2 regions of the Streptomyces sp. NPDC088246 genome follow, and region 2 is predicted to be linked to the other one. Evidence: riboswitches for the same ligand, from Rfam matches in the RefSeq annotation. Region 2 holds a riboswitch; the other holds the start of a gene.
What was found. Region 2 has a riboswitch for cobalamin ahead of ACIPEK_RS05185 (cobalamin biosynthesis protein). Riboswitches for the same ligand answer to the same signal wherever they lie in the genome.
Positions count from the first base shown of each region.

Region 1: another riboswitch for cobalamin. It lies ahead of ACIPEK_RS10485 (ribonucleoside-diphosphate reductase subunit alpha); the one in region 2 lies ahead of ACIPEK_RS05185 (cobalamin biosynthesis protein).

Region 1 covers NZ_JBIURV010000005.1:258,050-266,328, forward strand. Annotated here, with positions in the region: gene ACIPEK_RS10455 (tetratricopeptide repeat protein) at 1-143, shown strand, start outside; gene def (peptide deformylase) at 249-887, shown strand; gene ACIPEK_RS10465 (D-Ala-D-Ala carboxypeptidase family metallohydrolase) at 1,057-1,794, shown strand; gene ACIPEK_RS10470 (GlxA family transcriptional regulator) at 2,100-3,074, opposite strand; gene ACIPEK_RS10475 (hypothetical protein) at 3,156-3,368, shown strand; gene ACIPEK_RS10480 (ribonucleotide-diphosphate reductase subunit beta) at 3,365-4,384, opposite strand; gene ACIPEK_RS10485 (ribonucleoside-diphosphate reductase subunit alpha) at 4,384-6,795, opposite strand; cobalamin riboswitch at 6,934-7,075, opposite strand; gene mctP (monocarboxylate uptake permease MctP) at 7,218-8,279, opposite strand, start outside.
Region 2 covers NZ_JBIURV010000003.1:8,540-16,818, forward strand. Annotated here, with positions in the region: gene ACIPEK_RS05175 (anion permease) at 64-1,329, shown strand; gene ACIPEK_RS05180 (hypothetical protein) at 1,365-1,595, shown strand; cobalamin riboswitch at 1,767-1,898, shown strand; gene ACIPEK_RS05185 (cobalamin biosynthesis protein) at 2,043-3,071, shown strand; gene ACIPEK_RS05190 (cobyric acid synthase) at 3,068-4,609, shown strand; gene cobN (cobaltochelatase subunit CobN) at 4,618-8,279, shown strand, end outside.

The DNA.
Region 1 (8,279 bases), on a different contig from region 2:
ACCGCACCGCCGGTGAGCTGTGGGTGCCCGAGCGCGAGTGCGGGATAGCGGCACCGGCCGGGCTGGTGCGCGGACTGCTGGACGGCTGGGTGGCGGACAGCCCGGACAGCCGTGAGTGGCGGGATCTCGAAGAAGTCTGCTGATCGGTGCCCGTAGGCTGTACGGGCACCGATCGCGGTGCTCGGGTGCCCGGGACCCGGTCCATCGGACGTCCGGGTTTCAGGTTTTGAGGAAGGCGTACGGCGGACATGGCGCAGCAGGAGACGGACGAGCAGATCAGCGTCGACGACGAAGGCTTCGTCGTGGACACCGAGGACTGTGAGGCGCGCGAGGCGGCACATCGTGAGCGCGGCACCTCCCGTCCGATCACGGTCGTGGGCAACCCGGTGCTGCACAAGGAGTGCAAGGACGTCACCGAGTTCGACGACGAGCTGGGCCGGCTGATCGACGACATGTTCACGAGCCAGCGGACGGCGGAGGGCGTGGGTCTTGCCGCCAACCAGATCGGCGTCGATCTGAAGGTCTTCGTCTACGACTGCCCGGACGACGACGGTGTGCGGCACGTGGGCGCCGTCTGCAACCCGGTGCTGGAGGAGCTGGCGCCCGAGAACCGGGTCCTGGACGACTCCAACGAGGGCTGCCTCTCCGTCCCGACGGCGTACGCCTCGCTGGCCCGCCCGGACTACGCGGTGGTCCGCGGGCAGGACGCCAAGGGCAACCCGGTCAAGATCCGCGGCAACGGCTACTTCGCCCGCTGCCTCCAGCACGAGACGGACCACCTGTACGGATACCTGTACATCGACCGGCTCTCGAAGCGGGACCGCAAGGACGCGCTGCGGCAGATGGCGGAGAACACACCGCGCTACGAGACCGTGCCGAACGACTGAGCATCCGGTTGCCACCGGGCGGGCCCGGTCTCCCTTGCGAGGGCGGCCCGGGCCCGCCGTTTCCGCCCCTCGGCGGACCGTCAACTGCCGTTGTTCCATGCGTAGTTGACGCGCGTCGACTCGTCCGACAAGCTCTCTCACCACATCTCCGTCATGGTAGGGAGCCTCCATGCTCAGACGCACCGCACGACTCCTGCTGGGTCTTGTCATGGCCATGGCTTTCGCCTTGGGCGGGGCCGTGGTGACCGCCGGCACCGCACAGGCCGACGGCTGCTACACCTGGACCCGCACACTGTCCCCCGGCGCCACCGGCAATGACGTCGTCCAGCTCCAGATACGGGTGGCCGGCTACCCCGGCTACAACTCCGTGCTCGCCGTCGACGGCTCCTACGGGCCGGCCACCACCGCCGCCGTCAAGCGCTTCCAGGCCGCCTACGGCCTCGCCGCCGACGGCATCGCGGGCCCGGCCACCCAGGCCAAGATCTATGAGCTCCAGGACAACGACTGCACCCCGGTCCACTTCACCTATGCCGAGCACAACCAGTGCAATACGACCTGGGCGGGTGGTGCCGTCGCGGCGGGCACGGCGAAGGCCAATGCCCTGAGCACCATGTGGAAGCTGGAGGCGCTGCGGCACGCGCTCGGTGACCAGTCGATCCGGATCACCAGCGGCTTCCGCTCCACCTCCTGCAACAGTGCGGTCGGCGGCGCGTCCAACAGCCGTCATCTGTACGGGGACGCCGCCGATCTCGGCGCCGGACCGCACGCCCTGTGCACCCTCGCCAAGGAGGCCCGCAACCACGGCTTCAACGGGATCCTCGGCCCGGGCTACCCGGACCACGGCGACCACGTCCACGTCAACCAGGGCCCCAGCCACTTCTGGGCGGCGCCGAACTGCGGCATCTGACACACAAGGGGCCCCGTACGCCGGTCCGTCCCGAACCGGCGTACGGGGCCCTTCCGCGCGCCGCGTCAGGCGGTCTTCGCCGTCAGCCGCGCCGAGCCCGTCGTCCGGAGTTTGGCACGATCCTCGCCCGGTCGGTGAGCGTGAACCCGCCCTGGCATCCCCGCCATTCACGCAGCGTGAGCAGCACCTCGGGCGGGGCCACGGCCGCCGAGTGCCCTCGCATTTTGCGCGTCGCGGGGGCCGTGGTCCATGGACAGGTGTGCGCAATGGCTGGGCGAATGATTGGGCCTCAGGTCCGTTATGGATCAGGCCACTTCGGTCATAGTGCTCGGGCCGCGGAAGGTGCGACGGTACGCATTTGGAGTGGTGCCCAACGATCGTACGAACTGATGGCGCAGCGCGGCGGCAGTTCCGAAGCCGGTGCGACCGGCGATCGTGTCCACCGTCTCATCGGATGTCTCCAGTAGATGCTGCGCCAGAAGCACCCGCTGGCGGAGCAGCCAGCGGTACGGAGTGGTGCCCGTCTCCTGCTGGAAGCGACGGGCGAAGGTGCGCGGCGACATGTGCGCCTGTACGGCGAGCTGTTCGACGGTCATCTCCTGATCGAGGTGGCGCTCCATCCAGGCCAGCGTCTCGCCGACCGTGTCGCACCGGGTGCGGGGCAGCGGCCGCTTGATGTACTGCGCCTGCCCGCCGTCCCGGTGCGGCGGCACCACCATGCGGCGGGCGATCGCGTTGGCGACATCGGGGCCGTACGCCTGCCGGACCAGATGCAGACAGGCGTCGATCCCGGCCGCCGTACCGGCCGATGTGATGACCGGGCCCTCGTCCACGTACAGCACATCGGGTTCGACGACGGCCCGCGGGAAGCGGCGGGCCAGCTCCGAGGCGTGGCGCCAGTGGGTGGTGCAGCGGCGCCCGTCCAGCAGTCCGGCCGCGCCGAGCACATACGCGCCGGAGCAGACGCTCAGCACGCGTGCACCCCGCTCCACCGCCCGGCGCAGGGCGTCGAGGATCTCTTCGGGGTAGTCCCGCTCGATGAAGTGGCTGCCGGCCGGCACGGCGATGAGGTCGGCCTCGTCCAGACGGTCGAGGCCGTGCGGCGTACTGATGGTGAACCCGGCATGGGTCTGCAGCACCGGGCCCTCGGCGGAGACCACGGCGAAATCGTGGACCGGCAGGCCCTCGTCGCTGCGGTCGAGGCCGAAGACCTCGCACAGCACGCCGAGCTCGAAGGGGTGGACCTCGTCGAGCAGCAGGGCGGCCACATTGTTCAGCATGAAGCCAGTGTGGCAGTAATTCGATGGTCTATGACAGTCCTGCCACTGCCGGAATCCGTCCGCGCGGACGAGAGTAGAGCCATGAACGCATTCCTGAACGTCCTGGGCATAACAGCACTTATCGCTCTCGTCCTGCTGACCACCCTCGCCGGGCTCGCCCGGGAGCGCCGCATCGACCGCGAGCTGCGGGAAGCGGAACGGGAGCGGAGGGAGGCACCCCCGGAAACGGCGGACGCCGCGCAGCCGGTGACGGCTGCGCGGCGCCCCTACCTCAGAAGCTGGGCCAGGATCTAGAAGTCGTCGTCGAAGGCGACCGAGCCCTCCACCGCCACCTGGTAGGCGGACGGCCGACGCTCGAAGAAGTTCGTCAGCTCCTGCACGCCCTGCAGCTCCATGAACGAGAACGGGTTCTCGGAGCCGTAGACCGCCGGGAAGCCCAGCCGGGTGAGCCGCTGGTCGGCCACACACTCCAGGTACTGGCGCATGGACTCGGTGTTCATGCCCGGCAGCCCGTCGCCGCACAGATCCCGGCCGAACTGCAGCTCCGCGTCGACAGCCTCCTTCAGCATGTCGGTGACCTGCTGCTGGAGCTCGTCGTCGAAGAGGTCCGGCTCCTCCTTGCGAACGGTGTCCACGACCTCGAACGCGAAGTTCATGTGCATCGTCTCGTCACGGAACACCCAGTTGGTGCCCGTGGCGAGCCCGTGCAGCAGACCCCGCGAGCGGAACCAGTAGACGTACGCGAACGCGCCGTAGAAGAACAGACCCTCGATGCACGCCGCGAAGCAGATCAGGTTCAGCAGGAAGCGACGGCGGTCGGCCTTCGTCTCCAGCCGGTCGATTTTCTCGACCGAATCCATCCACTTGAAGCAGAACCGCGCCTTCTCACGGATGGACGGAATCTCCTCGACCGCGTCGAACGCGGCGGCACGGTCGTCCGGGTCGGGCAGATAGGTGTCCAGCAGCGTCAGATAGAACTGGACGTGCACGGCCTCCTCGAAGAGCTGCCGCGACAGATACAGGCGCGCCTCGGGGGAGTTGATGTGCTTGTACAGCGTCAGCACGAGGTTGTTGGAGACGATCGAGTCGCCCGTCGCGAAGAACGCGACGAGCCGGCCGATCATGTGCTGCTCGCCGGGGGAAAGCTTGGCGAGGTCGGCGACGTCGGAGTGGAGGTCGACCTCCTCCACCGTCCAGGTGTTCTTGATCGCGTCGCGGTAGCGCTCGTAGAAGTCCGGGTAGCGCATGGGGCGCAGGGTCAGTTCGAAGCCGGGGTCGAGCAGGTTCTTCTCGGAGTTGGTGGAGCTCATCACTGACAGGCCTCGCAGGACTCGGGGTTTTCGAGGGAGCAGGCGATCGCGTCCGCGTCGGGAGTCTGGGCCTGCTGCACGGGAATGGGGGCGGCGGCCCCGGCCCGGCCGGAGGCCGCACGGGCGATCCGGGTCGCCGGGCGCGAGCGCAGGTAGTACGTCGTCTTCAGCCCCTGCTTCCAGGCGTACGCGTACATCGAGGAGAGCTTGCCGATCGTCGGCGTCTCCATGAACAGGTTCAGCGACTGGCTCTGGTCGAGGAACGGCGTACGGGCTGCCGCCATGTCGATCAGACCGCGCTGCGGGATCTCCCACGCCGTGCGGTACAGCGCCCGCACATCCTCCGGGATCCAGGCGAAGCCCTGCACGGAGCCGCTCGCCTCGCGCAGTGCCTCACGGGTCCGCGCGTCCCACACGCCGAGCTGCTTCAGCTCATCCACCAGATATGCGTTGACCTGGAGGAACTCACCGCTGAGCGTCTCGCGCTTGAAGAGGTTGGAGACCTGCGGCTCGATGCACTCATAGACACCTGCGATCGACGCGATCGTCGCCGTCGGCGCGATGGCGAGCAGCAGCGAGTTGCGCATCCCGGTCTTCGCGACCCGGGCGCGCAGCGCGTCCCAGCGCTCCGGCCAGTTCAGCTCGGTGTCGTAGTGGTCGGGGTGCAGCACACCGCGCGCGGCACGCGTCTGTGACCACGCGGGCAGCGGGCCGGAGCGCTCGGCGAGCTCGCAGGACGCCTCGTACGCCGCGAGCATGATCCGCTCGGAGATCTTCGTGGAGAGCGCGCGGGCCTCGGGGGAGTCGAACGGCAGCCGCAGCTGGAAGAAGACGTCCTGCAGACCCATCGCACCCAGGCCGACGGGGCGCCACTTCGCATTGGACCGGCCGGCCTGCTCGGTCGGGTAGAAGTTGATGTCGACGACCCGGTCGAGGAAGGTCACGGCGGTGCGGACGGTCGCGTCCAGCCGCTCCCAGTCGATGCCACCGTCGGCGACGAACGCACCGAGGTTGACCGAACCCAGGTTGCAGACGGCCGTCTCGCCGTCATCGGTGACTTCGAGGATCTCGGTGCACAGATTCGACGAGTGGACGACGCGGCCCGGCTCGGCGGTCTGGTTCGCGGTCCGGTTGGAGGCGTCCTTGAACGTCATCCAGCCCTGGCCGGTCTGCGCGAGGGTACGCATCATCCGGCCGTACAGTTCACGGGCCGGCATCGACTTGCGGGCCAGCCCCTTGGCCTCGGCTGCCCGGTACGCGGCGTCGAACTCGTCGCCCCACAGGTCGACCAGCTCGGGCACATCGGCGGGCGAGAACAGCGACCAGTCGCCGTCCGCGTCGACCCGGCGCATGAACTCGTCCGGGATCCAGTGCGCCAGGTTGAGGTTGTGCGTACGCCGCTGGTCCTCACCCGTGTTGTCGCGCAGCTCCAGGAACTCCTCGATGTCCGCGTGCCAGGTCTCCAGGTAGACGGCGGCGGCGCCCTTGCGGCGGCCGCCCTGGTTGACCGCGGCGACGGAGGCGTCGAGCGTCTTCAGGAACGGCACGATGCCGTTGGAGTGCCCGTTGGTGCCGCGGATCAGTGAACCGCGGGCGCGGATGCGGGAGTACGAGAGACCGATTCCGCCCGCGTGCTTGGAGAGCCGCGCCACCTGGTGGTAGCGGTCGTAGATCGAGTCGAGCTCGTCGAGCGGGGAGTCCAGCAGATAGCAGGAGGACATCTGCGGATGCCGGGTGCCCGAGTTGAACAGGGTCGGCGAGGACGGCAGGTAGTCGAGCCGGCTCATCAGCCCGTACAGTGCCGCGACTTCGTTCAGGGCACGCTTCGAGTTGTCCTCGGCGAGCCCGGCCGCGACGCGCAGCATGAAGTGCTGCGGTGTCTCGATGATCTGGCGGGTGTGCGGGTGGCGCAGCAGATAGCGGCTGTGCAGGGTCCGCAGCCCGAAGTAACCGAAGCGGTCGTCGGCGTCGTCGGCGAGCGAACGCTCCACCAGCGCGTCGAGTGCGGCCGCGTGCAGCGCGACGAACTCGGCGGTACGGTCCGCGATCAGGCCCTCGCGGTGCCCGACGGCGACCGAGGCGGAGAAGGAGACCGCGCCCTGGCCCGCCGCCTCGTCCGCGATGGTGCGGGTCAGCAGCCTGGCCGCGAGCCGGGAGTAGGCGGGGTCCTCGGAGATCAGCCCCGCGGCGGCCTCCGTTGCCAGCGAGCGCAACTCCGCCGCGTCCGACCGGGCGCTACGGCCGCGCAGCGCGGCGGCGGCGACGCGACCGGGGTCGGTGTCGGGCAGATCGACGGTGAGGTCGGTCAGGGTCCGCAGCAGTGCGGTCCCCGGTCCGTCGTGTGCGGTTCCCTCGGACTCGGCCGCTTCGGACACGGCGACTGAAGCCGGATCGGCTGGCGCGATGGTCACGTGGTGCTCTCCCTCGCTCGGCTCGGGGCCGGCGGGGAGCGGGGCAGCCGGGCAGAGGCGGGCCCGCGTCGGGGCAGCACTCATTACGGCGTCCACCGGCCCATCCGCGAGGCCCGGACGTCTGGCATCCGGTTCGGTCGAGCCGGATGCGCTGTCGGCAGGTCCTCGGACTTACTTGAGGGTGCGCAAAAGCACACCGAATACACCGTTGCGGGACAGTTCCGGATTCGCACCGGATTTCCCTGCGGCGACAGCGAGCACGAGCATACATGTGGGGGCCGTCCGATGAGACAGCCCCCACATGTTGTGTCGCGCAACGGAATTCGGAACGCGCGTACGGCCCGCCGCTGAGCGCACGGACGGCCCGCCGCGCCCCGCTGGAGGGGCCTCGACGGGCCGTCGTACGGCTGTGGGAGCGGTCGTCAGTGGCCGCCGCCCGGGGCCCCCGCAGTGGCCGGCGGGAGCTCCACCTGGACGCCCTTGTCGCCCGCGTCGGCCGTGTAGTCGGCCGGGGAGGTCTCGTCGATACCGGCGGGTGCCTTCACGGCGTTCAGGGCGAAGGTGAGCACCACCGTCACCACCACGTTCAGCACGAACGCGGTCAGGCCGATGTAGCCGATCTCGCCGATGCCCGGGATCTCCTTGGACGACCCGCCGAAGTGCGCCTGGGTCGGGCTGGCGACCCCGTACGCGGCCACCGTCCCGTACACCATGCCGACCGCCCAGCCCGCGAGCAGTGCCCAGCGGTGGAACCAGCGGGTGAACAGGCCGCCGACCAGGGCCGGCATCGTCTGGAGGATCCAGATGCCGCCGAGCAGCTGGAAGTTGATCGCGACCGTCTTGTCCATGGTGAGGACGAAGGCGAGCGCGCCGACCTTCACCAGCAGCGACACCAGTTTGGAGACCTTGGTCTCCTGTTCCGGGGTCGCGTCCGGCTTGAGGAAGTCCTTGTAGATGTTGCGGGTGAAGAGGTTCGCCGCGGCGATCGACATGATCGCGGCGGGCACCAGAGCGCCGATGCCGATGGCGGCGAACGCGACCCCTGCGAACCAGTCGGGGAACATGTTCTCGAACAGCTGGGGGATGGCCAACTGCCCGTTGTCCACCTTGATCCCGGCGGCGATCGCCATGAAGCCGAGCAGTGCCAGCAGGCCCAGCATCAGCGAGTACAGCGGCAGGATCGTGGTGTTGCGCCGGATCACATTGCGGCTGCGGCTGGATAGCGTCGCCGTGATCGAGTGCGGATACATGAACAGCGCCAGCGCCGATCCCAGCGCCAGTGTGGCGTAACCCCATTGGCCCGCTTCACCCGGCGCGAGCGCGCCACGCGGCTTGCCGGTTGCCGGGTTGGTCTGGGAGAACGCATCGCCCGCCTTGGCGAAGATGTCGTCGAAGCCGCCGAGCTTGATCGGGATGTAGATGATCGCCACCACGATGACCAGGTAGATCAGTCCGTCCTTGACGAACGCGATCAGCGCCGGCGC
Region 2 (8,279 bases):
CTTCTGTTCATCCAGGTTGCCTACGGTCCACGTGCCAATGACGTCGAACGATTGCCTGGGTAAATGGAACACATCACGCTGCTACTCGCGATTGTGATCGTGACAGCTCTAGTGTTCGATTTCACGAACGGTTTCCACGACACCGCCAACGCGATGGCGACCACCATCTCGACCGGCGCACTCAAACCGAAGACAGCGGTGGCCATGTCCGCCGTTCTCAACCTCGTCGGCGCGTTCCTGTCGGTCGAGGTCGCCAAGACGATCTCCGGCGGGATCATCAACGAGGACGGGCTGCGGACAGAAGTCATCTTCGCGGCTCTCGTCGGCGCCATCCTGTGGAATCTGCTGACCTGGCTGGTCGGACTGCCGTCCAGCTCCTCGCACGCCCTGTTCGGCGGCCTGATCGGCGCAGCCGTGATGTCGGCCGGCTGGTCATCGGTCAACGGCGGCACCGTCGTCACCAAGGTGCTGCTCCCCGCGGTCGCCGCCCCGGTCGTCGCCGGTCTGGCCGCGCTGCTGGCCACCAGGCTGACGTACCGGATCGGCGGGAAGATCCGCAACGACGCCCAGGAGAAGGCCACCGCCAAGGGCTACCGCGCCGGCCAGATCGCCTCGGCCGGACTGGTCTCCCTGGCCCACGGCACCAACGACGCGCAGAAGACCATGGGCATCATCACCCTGGCCCTGGTCACCGGTGGCGTCCTGCACCCCGGCTCCAACCCGCCGGTCTGGGTCATCGTCTGTGCCGGTACGGCCATCGCACTCGGCACCTACCTGGGCGGCTGGCGCATCATCCGCACCATGGGCAGCGGCCTCACCGACCTCAAGCCGCCGCAGGGCTTCGCCGCCCAGACCAGCGCGGCCACGGTCATCCTGGCCTCCTCGCACCTCGGCTTCTCCCTCTCCACCACCCAGTCCTGCTCCGGCGCCGTGATGGGCGCCGGGCTCGGCCGCCAGGGCGGCGTGGTCCGCTGGTCCACCGCCACCCGGATGTTCATCGCCTGGGGTCTGACCCTGCCGGCCGCGGGCCTGGTCGGCGCGGGCGCGGAACTCCTCACCAAGCAGGGCACCTGGGGTGTCGTGGTCGTCGCGGCGCTGCTGGTCGTGGGCTCCGGGGCGATCTGGCTGGTATCGCGCCGCAAGCCGGTCGGCCACGGCGATGTCGCGCCGACGGGCGGCGACGCCGAGCCCGCGGGCGTCGTCACCACGGCCATCGCCGCCGTCAGCCCGCCGCTCACCGCGGCCCAGGCAGCGGCCCAGGACCTCAAGACCACCATTCCGGCTCCGGCCGGAACCACCCAGGACCCGGCGCGACCCGCCACCGTCTAGGTCAGCCGCCTAGGCAGGCCGTCTAAGGATTCAGCATGAACATCGACTGGGCAGCCCTCGGCTCCGTCTTCGGCGTCTCCCTCGTCGTCACCGTCGCGCTGGTGGGTTTCTTCACCCTGGGCATCGTCGGTCTCTCCAAGCAGCCCGAACCGGCGGCGCAGGGCGGCTCCGGCGGCTCGCTGCTGCTGGCCCGGGCCGGCGCCTACGTCTGCTTCGCGCTGTGCGCTGCGGCGGTCGCGTACGGGATCTATCTGATCGTCGCCTGAGCCCGCCTCCGCGCACTCCCCCGTCGGGCCGGACACACCTCGTGTGTCCGGCCCGTTGTGGTGTGCCCGGCCCGATGTGGGGCTCAGCACACTGCACCGTCGCAGGTCAACGGCAAGTTGACGGGCGTTCGCGGAGCGTGGTGGACTGCCGGAGCCAATTACGGCGACAGCAGAGGAAGCCGGTGCGAATCCGGCGCGGTCCCGCCACTGTCACCGGGGAGCAGTCCCCCACACCGGAAGTCACGGCACGCGCGAGCGGGTTGGAAGGCCGGGGGAACTGCGGATCCGGGAGCCAGGAGACTCTCGTCGCCGGTCACGTCGAACCAGGGCGCGGACCCTGAGTGAGGACATATCGCCATGCCTGGCTGCCGTGCGTCCGTTGCTGTGGCTCTCTCGACGAGAGCCGCCTGTACGAAGGTCCTTCGAGGCGTAACGGCCGGTTGAGCCGTGCGTGCCGACCGCATTTTCGCGTACGGCGCCACGGCCGGTCTGATCGGCGATCTGCTGCTCGGTGACCCCCGCAGGGGACATCCGGTCGCCGCCTTCGGGCGGGCCGCAGCGGGCGTCGAGCGCCGTCTGTGGCGCGACCACCGTGGGTGGGGCACGCTGCACATGCTCGTCTGCGCCGGAGGTGCCGCGGGTGGTGCCGCGCTGGTCACCCGTGCCGTACGCAGCCACCCCGCCGCCTCCGTCGCGCTGACCGCGGCCGCCACCTGGTCCGTCGTCGGCGGTACGTCCCTGGGGCGTGAGGCCCGGGCGATCGGCGGCGCCCTGGCCGCCGGTGACATCGAGTCGGCCCGCGAGCGTCTGCCGCATCTGTGCGGGCGCGACCCGTACTCCCTCGACGGACCGCAGATCGCCCGCGCCGTGGTGGAGTCCGTGGCCGAGAACACCTCGGACGCCGTGGTCGGCGCCCTGGTCTGGGGTGCGCTGGCCGGTGTGCCCGGGCTCGTCGGCTTCCGGGCGGCCAACACCCTCGACGCCATGGTCGGCCACAAGTCGCCCCGCCACCGGCGCTACGGCTGGGCCTCGGCCCGCCTCGACGACCTCGCGGGCTGGCCCGGTGCCCGGCTCACCGCCCTGCTCGCCGTGGGCGCCGGGGGGCGGCCACGTGGAGCGGTACGGGCGTGGCGGGCCGACGCGGCGAAGCACCCGAGCCCCAACGCGGGCCCGGTGGAGGCCTCGTTCGCGGGTGCGCTCGGCGTACGGCTCGGCGGGACCCTCGCGTACGGCGGCCGGGTCGAACACCGCCCCGTCCTCAACGGGGAGACGGGCCGGGCGGTGGAGACCGAGGACATCGAACGCGCGGTACGGCTGTCGCGCCGGGTGAGTGCGCTGGCCCTCGGCGTGTGTGTGGCGGGACGACTGGGTGCGGGCCTCGCCGCACGACGGATCGCAGGACTTCGGTCCGCAGGACTTCAGGTCACGGAACTTCAGGTCACAGGACGTCGGATCGCAGGACGGAGACGGACATGAGCGGCGGGCTGCTGGTCGCCGGAACCACCTCGGACGCGGGCAAGAGCGTCGTCACGGCAGGCATCTGCCGCTGGCTCGTACGCCAGGGCGTGAAAGTGGCGCCCTTCAAGGCACAGAACATGTCGCTGAACTCCTTCGTCACCCGCGAGGGCGCCGAGATCGGCCGCGCCCAGGCCATGCAGGCCCAGGCCGCCCGGATCGAGCCGACCGCGCTGATGAACCCGGTCCTGCTCAAACCCGGCAGCGACCGCTCCAGCCAGGTCGTCCTGATGGGCAGACCGGTGGGCGAGATGAGCGCACGCGGCTACCACGGAGGCAGGCAGGAAGCGCTTCTCTCCACGGTCGTGGACTGTCTGGAGCAGCTTCGGGGCACGTATGACGCGGTGATCTGCGAGGGGGCGGGCAGTCCGGCCGAGATCAATCTGCGGCGCACGGACATCGTGAACATGGGCATCGCACGGGCGGCACGCTTCCCGGTGGTGGTCGTCGGCGACATCGACCGCGGCGGCGTCTTCGCCTCGTTCTTCGGTACGACGGCGCTGCTCGACGCCGAGGACCAGTCGCTGATCGCCGGCTACCTCGTCAACAAGTTCCGTGGCGACGTGTCGCTGCTGGAGCCCGGCCTGGAGATGCTGCGCGGGATCACCGGACGGCAGACCTACGGGGTGCTGCCCTTCGCCCACGGCCTGGGCATCGACGAGGAGGACGGGATGGGGGTCTCGTTGCGCGGGACCGTACGCGAATCGGTCGTCGCGCCGCCCTACGGCGACGACGTGCTGCGCGTCGCGGTGTGCGCCGTACCCCTGATGTCGAACTTCACCGATGTGGACGCACTGGCCGCCGAACCGGGCGTCGTCGTCCGGTTCGTGGACCGCGCCGAGGAGCTGGCCGACGCCGACCTCGTCATCGTGCCGGGCACCCGCGGCACCGTGAACGCGCTGGCCTGGCTGCGCGAGCGCGGCCTCGCCGACGCCCTGGTGCGGCGTGCCGCCGAGGACCGGCCGGTCCTCGGCATCTGCGGCGGCTTCCAGATCCTCGGTGAACACATCGAGGACGACGTCGAGTCGAGGGCCGGGCACATCGACGGCCTCGGCCTGCTGCCCGTACGCATCCGCTTCGACCGCGAGAAGACCCTCGCCCGCCCCGTCGGCGAGGCGCTCGGCGCCCCCGTCGAGGGGTACGAGATCCACCACGGCGTCGCCGATGTACGCGGCGGCGAAGCGTTCATCTCCGATGACCGAGGTCGCAGCCTGGACGGCTGCCGGGTCGGCGCCATGTGGGGCACCCACTGGCACGGCTCGCTGGAGAGCGACGAATTCCGCCGCCGCTTCCTGACCGAGGTCGCGCGGGCCGCAGGCCGGCGCTTCGTCCCCGCCCCCGACACCTGCTTCGCCGCGCTGCGCGAGGAACAGCTCGACCGCCTCGGCGACCTCATCGAAGAACACGCGGACACCGACGCGCTGCTGCGGCTCATCGAGTCGGGCGCACCGTCAGGACTTCCCTTCATCGCCCCCGGAGCACCTGGAGCACGCGCATGAACGCCCCTATGAGCACCGTGCTGTTGCTGTCGACCGCCGACACGGACCTCCTCGCCGCCCGCGCCTGTGGCGCGCCGTACCGGATCGGCAACCCCACCCGCATCGACGCCCACGAGGAACTCCCCGCACTGATCGAGGGTTCCTCCGTCGCCGTCGTCCGCCTCCTCGGCGGCAAGCGCGCCTGGGAGGACGGGCTGGCCGTCCTCAAGGCATCGGGCATCCCCACCGTGCTGCTGGGCGGCGAGGCCGTGCCGGACGCGGAGCTGATGGCCGAGTCGTCCGTACCCGCCGGTGTCGTCGCCGAGGCGCTGCGCTACCTCGTGGAGGGCGGCCCCGGAAACCTCGTAGAACTGGCCCGCTTCCTCTCCGACACCGTCCTGCTGACCGGCCACGGCTTCGCCGAACCGCACAAGATGCCCGAGTGGGGCCTGCACGGCAGCCGCGAGTTCGTCGAGGGCCGCCCGACCGTCGGCGTGCTCTTCTACCGGGCGCACCAGCTGTCCGGGAACACCTCGTTCGTGGACGTCCTCTGCGACGCGGTCGAGGCCCGTGGCGCCAACGCCCTGCCCGTGTACTGCGGTTCGCTGCGCGGCGCGGACGCCGGTCTCTACGAGCTGCTCGGCAGGACCGACGCCCTGGTCGCCACGGTGCTCGCGGCAGGCGGCACCCGTGCGTCGGACGCCTCCGCCGGGGGCGACGACGAGGCCTGGGACATCGGCGCGCTCGCCGATCTCGACGTCCCTGTGCTGCAGGGCCTGTGCCTGACCTCCTCGCGCGCCACGTGGGACGCCTCCGACGCCGCGCTCTCCCCCATGGATGCCGCGATGCAGGTCGCGATCCCCGAATTCGACGGTCGTCTGATCACCGTCCCGTTCTCCTTCAAGGAGCAGGGACCCGACGACGTGCCGGTGTACCGCGCCGACCCCGAACGGGCCGCGCGCGTCGCCGGAATCGCGGTGCGCCACGCCGTCCTGAAGCACAGGACGAACGCCGAGAAGAAGCTCGCTCTCGTCTTCACCGCCTACCCGACCAAGCACTCCCGCGTCGGCAACGCCGTCGGCCTGGACACGCCCGCGTCGGCGGTACGGGTCCTGGACGCCCTGCGGGAGGCCGGTTACGCGGTCGACGGATACCCGGACAACGGCGACGAGCTCATCCACCGTCTGATCGAGGCCGGTGGGCACGACGTCGAGTGGCTGACCGAGGATCAGCTCGCGGCCGCCCCCGCGCGGGTGCCGCTCGCCGACTACCGGGCCTGGTTCGAGAAGCTGGAACCGGAGCTGCGCGACTCGATGCTGGAGCACTGGGGCGAGCCGCCGGGTTCGCTGTACGTGGACGGGGACGACATCGTCCTCGCCTCGTTGCAGTTCGGGAACGTGGTGGTGCTGATCCAGCCGCCGCGCGGCTTCGGCGAGAACCCGATCGCGATCTACCACGACCCTGACATGCCGCCGTCCCACCACTACATGGCGACGTACCGCTGGCTGGAGGCCGCAACATCGGAAGGGGGCTTCGGTGCGGACGCCGTCGTCCACATGGGCAAGCACGGCACGATGGAGTGGCTGCCGGGCAAGGGCCTCGGCCTGTCCGCCGGTTGCGGCCCCGACGCCGTGCTCGGCGAACTGCCGCTGATCTACCCGTTCATCGTCAACGACCCGGGCGAGGGCACCCAGGCCAAGCGGCGTGGGCACGCCACGGTGGTGGACCATCTGGTGCCGCCGATGGCGCGCGCCGACACCTATGGCGACCTGGCCAAGCTGGAGCAACTGCTCGACGAGTACGCGCTGGTCAGCGATCTCGACCCGACGAAGGCCCCGTCGGTGCGGGCGCAGATCTGGACGCTGGTGAAGGCCGCCGAGCTGCACCACGACCTCCATGTCGACGAACAGCCCGGCGACGACGACTTCGACTCGTTCGTCATGCACATCGACGGCTACCTCTGCGAGATCAAGGACGTCCAGATCCGGGACGGCCTGCACATCCTGGGCGGCGGTCCCGTCGACGAGGCGCGGGTCAACCTGGTGCTGGCCGTGCTGCGTGCCTCCCAGGTGTGGGGCGGAACGGCGAACGCGCTGCCGGGGCTGCGGGCGTCGGTCGCCGAGCACTTCGGGCTCAGCGAGAAGGAGTTGCTGGCCGAGCCCGGCGCCGCGGTGAAGGTGCCGGTCGAGCTGACCGAACTGGTCCACGGCCCGGCGCGCACCGGTGCGGATGCGATCGATCTGCTGGAGCAGCTGTGCCGCCGGCTCGCGGAGGGCATGGAGGAACGCGGCTGGGACCTCGCGGCCGTGGCGGGACTGGTACGGGACGTCCTCGGCTCCGAACTCCCGGACGCCGTGGCCGTGCTGGGCTTCGCGTGCGAGGAGGTCGTACCGCGGCTGGCCCGGACGACGGACGAGATCGACCACATTCTGCGGGCGCTGGACGGCGGCTTCGTACCGGCCGGCCCGTCCGGATCGCCCACGCGCGGGCTCGTCAATGTGCTGCCGACGGGCCGCAACTTCTACTCCGTGGACCCGAAGGCGATTCCGTCCCGGCTGTCGTGGGAGGTCGGGCAGTCGCTCGCCGACTCCCTGATCGCCCGGTATCTCGCCGACACGGGCGACTACCCGAAGTCGGTCGGCCTGACCGTGTGGGGCACCTCCGCCATGCGCACCCAGGGCGACGACATCGCGGAGATCCTCGCGCTGCTCGGCTGCCGGCCGGTGTGGGACGACGCGTCGCGGCGGGTCACCGGCTTCGAGGTCGTGCCGGTGAGCGAGCTGGGCCGGCCGCGCATCGATGTGACGGTGCGGATCTCCGGGTTCTTCCGGGACGCGTTCCCGCATGTGGTGGGGCTGATCGACGACGCGGTACGGGCGGTGGCGGAGCTGGACGAGCCGGCCGAGGCCAACTACGTACGGGCACACGCCGACGAGGACACGGCGGTCCACGGCGACCGGCGCCGGGCCACGGCACGCGTCTTCGGCTCGAAGCCGGGGGCGTACGGTGCGGGGCTGCTGCCGCTGATCGACGCGCGGAACTGGCGGTCGGACGCGGACCTGGCCGAGGTGTACGCGGTATGGGGCGGCTACGCGTACGGGCGCGGGCTCGACGGGCGGGCGGCGCGCGGGGACATGGAGACGGCGTTCCGGCGGATCGCGGTGGCGGCGAAGAACGTGGATACGAGAGAACACGATCTGGTCGATGCCGACGACTACTTCCAGTACCACGGCGGGATGGTCGCCATGGTGCGGCATCTGACCGGCGAGTCGCCCGAGGCGTACGTCGGCGACAGCGCCACGCCGGACCAGGTGAAGACGCGAACGCTGGGCGAGGAGACGCACCGGGTGTTCCGGGCTCGCGTGGTGAACCCGCGGTGGATGAGCGCGATGCGGCGGCACGGGTACAAGGGTGCCTTCGAGATGGCCGCGACCGTCGACTACCTGTTCGGGTACGACGCGACGGCGGGGGTCGTGGACGACTGGATGTACGAGAAGCTCAGCGCGGAGTACGTCTTCGACCCGGAGAACCAGGACTTCATGCGGAAGTCCAATCCGTGGGCGCTGAGGGGCATCACCGAGCGCCTGCTGGAAGCAGCGGATCGGGGCCTTTGGGCGGAGCCGGACCAGGAGACCCTGGACCGGCTCCGGGCGACCTACCTCGAACTTGAGGGCGACCTGGAGGGAGAGGC